Linked DNA regions of Azospirillum brasilense. The protein of the gene in region 1 interacts with the protein of each later gene in a pairwise test. Links are inferred from orthologs where the notes say so. Each region holds a gene or a part of one and is shown on either strand. Other genes may lie near its edges.

Region 1 (3,244 bases):
CGGCACGGGGCTGTCGCCGTTTCAATTCGCTGCAGGAATTTATGGGGAAGGGTGGGAGACTGGACGAACGACCCGAGCCGAAACTCGTTACGGCTGCTTCCTTCCGGACCTGACCGGGTTGGCGAGGGACTCGTCCGCCGCCAGCCTCCCGCGCCTTATATCGGCGATAGGACCATCATATGCAAGGCCAATCTGCCGGCGTTCCGTTTGAGGGAGAACGAAAAAGCCCCGCGTCCGATGGAACGCGGGGCTTTTGCCTGTTTCCCGGATGGGACCGCCGCAGGTTACTGCGGCAGCGGCGCCGGGCTGTCGGACAGGGATCGCAGATAGGCGATGATGTTCGCCCGCTCCTGGTCCTTCTTCACGCCGGCGAAGGTCATCTTGGTGCCCGGCGCGTAGGCCTTCGGGTCGTAGAGGAAGTGGTTCAACTCGTCGTAGTTCCAGGGGCCGGCCTTGCCCTTGATCGCGTCGGAATAGGCGAAGCCGTCCAGATGGCCGTGCGGGGCGCCGACGATGCCGTAGAGGTTCGGGCCGACCTTGTTCGCCCCCCCCTTGTCGAAGCTGTGGCAGGCGGCGCAGGCCTTGGCCGCGGATTGGCCAGCGGCGGCATCGGCCTTGGCGAGCAGCGGGGCGATCTCGGCCGGGCCGGACGGGGCGGCGCCACCGCTGGGGGCCGGAGCGGCGCCCTCCGGCATGGCCACCACATAGGCGGGTTTCTCAGGCGTCTTCGGGTGCACCAGAACTTCCGCGGCGAAGCCGGCCAGCATGGCGATCAGACCCGCCAGCAGCACGGCGCCGAAAATCTTGTTCCACTCCATGCTCATAACGTCTTTGTCCCCTTTTTTGTCGTGCCGCGGGTCCGTCGCCAAGGGCTGGCTGGTTCTCCGCCGCACGATAGCGTGACCGCGGCGGCTTGTCACCGCTTCGGCCCCCTCCCTTGCCACAGGAATATCGGTTCTCCGACTGTTGGCCACCTGAATATTGGAGTGACGCCGCTTGACGCAAAGGGCGATCCATGGTTCACCCGCGCCACCTTTCCGAAGCGACAGGGGGCCGTTCCATCATGAACGCCGACATGAACGCCGGCGCAGACATCCAGGGCACAGCGAACCCGCCGCCCTCAAATCCAATCGTCGTGATTCCCGCCCGCATGGCCTCCACCCGCCTGCCGGGGAAGCCGCTGGCCGAAATCGGCGGCGCGCCGATGATCGTGCAAGTGTGGCGCCGCGCCATGGAGGCGGAGATCGGCCCGGTGGTGGTCGCCTGCGCCGAGCCGGAGATCGCCGCGGCGGTGGAGGCGGCGGGCGGCACCGCCGTGCTGACCCGGCCCGACCATCCCTCGGGCTCCGACCGCATCTTCGAGGCGGTCAGCCTGCTCGACCCGGAGGGGAAGTACGACGCGGTGGTGAACGTGCAGGGCGACCTGCCGACCATCGAGCCCGCCGTGGTGCGCGCCGCCTTCGCTCCGCTGTCCGACCCGCAGGTCGACATCGCCACGCTGGTGGTCGAGATCACGCGGGAGGAGGAGCGCACCGACCCCAACGTGGTCAAGGCCATCCTGGAGCTGCCGCCCGGCGCCCGGCGGGGCCGCGCCCTCTATTTCAGCCGCGCCACCGCGCCCTGGGGCGACGGGCCGCTGTTCCACCACATCGGGCTGTACGCCTACCGCCGCGCCGCGCTGGAGCGCTACGTCCGCCTGCCGCCCTCGGCGCTGGAGCAGCGTGAGCGGCTGGAGCAGCTCCGCGCGCTGGCCTTCGGGATGCGCATCGACGCCGCCGTCGTTGACGCGGTTCCGCTCGGCGTCGATACTCCCGCCGACCTGGAGCGCGCCCGCGCGATCCTCGCCAAGCGCACTTCCCTTTAAAAGAAGACCTCCCGATGACGACCTCGAACGTGATCGCCTTCCAGGGCCTGCCCGGCGCCTATTCGGACCTGTCCTGCCGGACGGTCTTTCCGGACATGACGACGCTGCCCTGCGCCACGTTCGAGGACGCCTTCGCCGCGGTGCGCGAGGGGCGCGCGGCGCTCGCCATGATCCCGGTGGAGAACTCCATCGCCGGGCGCGTGGCCGACAACCACCATCTGCTGCCCGAAGGCGGCCTGCACATCATCGGCGAGCATTTCCAGCGGGTGAACCACCAGCTCCTCGCCCCGAAGGGCGCGACGCTGGCCGGGCTGAAGACGGTGCGCAGCCACATCCAGGCGCTGTCCCAGTGCCGCAACATGACGCGGGAGCTGGGGCTGACGGCGATCTCCCACGCCGACACCGCGGGCGCCGCCGCCGAGATCGCCAAGCTGGGCGACCCGCAGCACGCCGCCATCGCCTCCTCGCTGGCGGCGGAGATCTACGGCCTGGACATCCTGAAGGGCGGCATCGAGGACGCGGAACACAACACCACCCGCTTCCTGATCCTGTCCCGCGAGCCGAAGACCCCGCCGCTGCCCACCGAAGGGACCGGGGCCAAGATCATCACCACCTTCGTCTTCCGCGTGCGCAGCGTGCCGGCGGCCCTCTACAAGGCGCTGGGCGGCTTCGCCACCAACGGCATCAACATGACGAAGCTGGAAAGCTACATGGTCGGCGGGCATTTCACCCAGACCCAGTTCTACGCCGACGTGGAGGGCCATCCGGAAGAGCGCTCCCTGCGTCTGGCGCTGGAGGAGCTGGCCTTCTTCGCCCGCGCCGGCGAGGTGAAGATCCTGGGCGTCTACCCCGCCAACCCCTTCCGCTATCAGGAAAGCCAGCGCATCGGCGAGGATTGAGGAAAGGGGCGAGCGGCGCTTGCTCCCACCCTTCCTACGGCTTCGCCGCGGGCCCCTTCCCTCCCCTGCGCAGCGGGGGAGGGTTAGGGAGGGGGCAATGACCGAGGGGGCACGCGATGCGACGCCCTCACTCCCCCTCGGCGATCCACTCGTCGATCAGGCGGCGGGCGATGCTGTCGGGGCGGGCGAGACGGAATTCCTCGCTGGGGGTGAAGGTCCGCAGAAACTCGCGGTCGAACCAATGGGCCGTCTCCAGCTCCTCCAGGTCCGTCTGGATGTCCAGCGTCACCGCCCGCGCGCTGAAGCCCAGCATCAGCGAGGACGGGAAGGGCCAGGGCTGGGACGAGTGGTAGCGGATGTCGGTGACCTCCAGCCCCACCTCCTCCAGCACCTCGCGCCTCACGCTGTCCTCCAGGCTTTCGCCCGGCTCGACGAAGCCGGCAAGCACCGAATGCATGCCCGGCGGGAAGCGGGAGTTGCG
Region 2 (3,192 bases), on another replicon or contig:
CTGCGCGCGTGGCGCCAGCTCGACACCTTCATCGTTCAGGATGCGCAGTGGACCGCCTCGGCCCGCCATGCCGACATCGTGCTGCCGGCGACGACCTCCTACGAGCGCAACGACATCGAGCAGGTCGGGGATTACGCCCTGAGTCACATCGTCCCGATGAAGAAGATCGTCGATCCGGTCTTCGAGGCGCGCAACGATTTCGACATATTCGCCGCCATCGCCGACAAGCTGGGCAAGGGCTACGCCTTTACCCAGGGCCTCAGCGAGATGGACTGGATCCGCGGCATCTACGAATCCGCCAAGATCGAATCGCGCGCCAAGGGCATGGAGATGCCGGTCTTCGACGTCTTCTGGGACAGCAACAAGCCGCTGGAATTTCCGCTCGGCAAGGAGCAGGCCGATTTCGTTCGCCATGCCGATTTCCGCGCCGATCCCCTGCTGAACGCGCTGGGGACGGCGTCGGGCAAGTTCGAACTGTATTCCGCGGCCATCGAGAAGTACGGCTATGACGACTGCCCGCCGCACGCCACCTGGATGGAGCCGGTGGAACGGCTGGGGGGCCCGTCGACCCGCTATCCCCTGCATGTGGCCGCCAACCACCCGCAGATGCGCCTCCACTCCCAGCTCTGCGGGACCGTCAATCGGCAGAGCTACGCCATCGCCGGCCGGGAGCCTTGCTGGATGCATCCGGAGGACGCGCGGGCGCGCGGGTTGTCGGACGGCGATGTGGTCCGTGTCTTCAACGACCGTGGCCAGATCCTCGCCGGTTTGAAAGTCACCGACGACATCTGCCGCGGTGTGATCCGCATCAACGAGGGGGGCTGGTTCGACCCGGCGAACGCGCGGGAAATCGGCAGCCTGTGCCGGTACGGGGACGTCAACAACCTGACGACCGGGCTGTCGACCTCGAAGCTGGCGCAGGCCAACTGCGGGCACACCGGGGTTGCCGAGGTGGAGCGGTTCAAAGGAAGCCTACCACCCGTTGCGGTCTTCAGCCAACCTGCGTGAGAACCGGGGCAAGAGCCGATGTGATGGACGGCCTTACCGTCACATCGGCTCAATCGCGCTGTCCCCGCGCGATCGAACGGCGGCGCCGTGCGCCACGTAAAATTGGCGCTTTAATTTTATAGACGGTCGGTCTATAATTGTGGACATGAACACGACCGACCCATCTTTGAAGCCTCGCCGACGGGGGCGCCCTCCGAAGCAGGATGGCGCCTATCTCGACACCAGGGAGAGGTTGGTCAGGACCGGCGTCGCCATACTCACGGAAAAAGGATTTTCCGCCGTCGGCATCGAGGAAATCCTGGCGTCGGCGGGCGTGCCGAAGGGATCTTTCTATTATTACTTCGGCAGCAAGGAAGAGTTCGGCGGTACGCTGATCGCTGCCTATGCGGAATACTTCGCGCGGAAGCTGGACCGCTGGTTCCTGGACGAGTCCCGTCCTGCGCTGCAGCGTCTGCGCGACTTCGTCGAGGATGCCAAGGCGGGCATGGCGCGGTTCGACTTCCGCCGTGGATGCCTGGTTGGCAATCTCGGCCAGGAAATGGGCACGCTTCCCGAGCCGTTCCGTGAAAAGCTGAATCTCGTCTTTCTGGATTGGCAGGCCCGCACATCCCACTGTCTGCGGGCAGCGCAAGCGGCCGGACAAATTGGGATCGATCTGGATTGCGATCACTTGGCCGAGTTCTTCTGGATCGGCTGGGAGGGTGCCGTGCTGCGGGCAAAGCTGGAACGAAGCCCCGCCCCTCTCGACGCCTTTTCCCGCGGCTTCTTCGCGGCCTTGCATCTTCAGGCATAGACCGGGCGTCTTTGGACGTCACCCGCACCCAACCCGTAGGAGGGTTCAATGTTTCAAGCCATCTTGATCGAGAAGGACGGCGCGGACGTCCGCGCCGGCCTGTCCACCGTCGATGACGACCGCCTGCCGGCGGGCGACGTGACCGTCCGCGTCGCCCACTCGACGCTGAACTACAAGGATGCTCTGGCGATCACCGGGAAGGCGCCGGTGGTCCGCAGCTATCCCATGGTTCCGGGTATCGACTTCGCAGGTGTCGTGGAGCATTCGGCACACCCCGCCTACAAGGCCGGCGACAAGGTCGTCCTCAACGGCTGGGGTGTCGGCGAGCAGCACTGGGGCGGCCTTGCGGAAAAAGCACGCGTCAACGGCGACTGGCTGGTCCCGCTGCAAAGCCCGTTCACGCTCCGTCAGGCGATGGCAATCGGGACGGCAGGCTACACGGCCATGCTCTGCGTCATGGCGCTCGAACGGCATGACGTCACGCCGAACAAGGGGGAGGTTCTGGTCACCGGCGCCGCCGGCGGGGTCGGCAGCGTCGCCGTCGCCCTGCTGTCGAAGCTCGGCTACGAGGTGGTGGCCGTCACCGGCCGCCCGGAGGAGGCCGGTTACCTCAAGGCGCTAGGCGCCAAGGAGGTGCTTGACCGCAAGCAGTTCCAGGACCCCGGCAAGCCGTTAGCCAAGGAACGTTGGGCCGGTGCCGTGGATGTCATTGGCGGCCAGATCCTCGCGAATGTCTGCGCGGCCATGAAATATCGCGGCACGGTGGCTGCCTGCGGTCTTGCAGGTGGCATGTCGCTGCCCACGACCGTGGCACCCTTCATCCTGCGCGGCGTGACCTTGGCCGGGGTCGACAGCGTCATGTGCCCCAGGGAATTGCGGATCGAGGCCTGGCGCCGCCTGGCCGATGACCTTGATCCGGCTAAGCTGGATGGCCTGACGAGGGAGATCGCCTTGTCCGATGTGATTCCCACCGCCGCCAGCCTGCTCGACGGGCAGGTCCGTGGCCGCGTCACCGTCGCGATTTCTCCCACACCCGAATAAGTGCACTGATCAGAATTCCACAACCGCTCTGGACGGTCGCTTACCGGCGGTCTCCACCGACATCGCTGCTCATGCATCTCGGAACCCACCAGGAAGGCTCAGCCTGCGCAGCAAGCTCTCCGTTGGGTTCCGTCAGCCTTCGTGTCAGCTTGATCGTTTCGGCGGTGCTGCCGTAGATAAACTCCCCGTTCTCATGACATCGGAAAGGAGCGGTTCCGGCACGGTCCGCCTAAGCCGCCGCTTTCGCCACTCAGCAGGGGAACGATAACGCGTAGCTGAGCTTAAGTTCATGCCGCGTTCTCACCTCCCGGACAATTTGCGCACTTTCGTGTAGTGACCCCGATGAGGCG

The links.
Region 2: the proteins of H1Q64_RS02560 (region 1) and H1Q64_RS23590 interact in binary tests that used the Escherichia coli proteins (3 or more experiments, as listed by UniProt). The link is inferred for Azospirillum brasilense from one-to-one orthologs.

The regions. Positions count from the first base shown.
Region 1 is NZ_CP059449.1:542,778-546,021, forward strand. The notes cover bases 41-2,969. They hold H1Q64_RS02560 (3-deoxy-manno-octulosonate cytidylyltransferase), read left to right. Parts: upstream 41-1,075; coding sequence 1,076-1,864; downstream 1,865-2,969. Other genes in these bases: H1Q64_RS02555 (c-type cytochrome), read right to left, coding at 285-818; H1Q64_RS02565 (prephenate dehydratase), read left to right, coding at 1,879-2,763; nudC (NAD(+) diphosphatase), read right to left, coding at 2,891-2,969. In the rest of the region: more of nudC, read right to left, coding at 2,970-3,244. UniProt on the Escherichia coli protein: Activates KDO (a required 8-carbon sugar) for incorporation into bacterial lipopolysaccharide in Gram-negative bacteria.
Region 2 is NZ_CP059451.1:191,485-194,676, forward strand. The notes cover bases 101-2,977. They hold H1Q64_RS23590 (TetR/AcrR family transcriptional regulator), read left to right. Parts: upstream 101-1,153; coding sequence 1,154-1,801; downstream 1,802-2,977. Other genes in these bases: torA (trimethylamine-N-oxide reductase TorA), read left to right, coding at 101-1,008; H1Q64_RS23595 (MDR family oxidoreductase), read left to right, coding at 1,850-2,842. In the rest of the region: more of torA, read left to right, coding at 1-100. UniProt on the Escherichia coli protein: Involved in response to both electrophiles and reactive chlorine species (RCS). Represses the transcription of the nemRA-gloA operon by binding to the NemR box.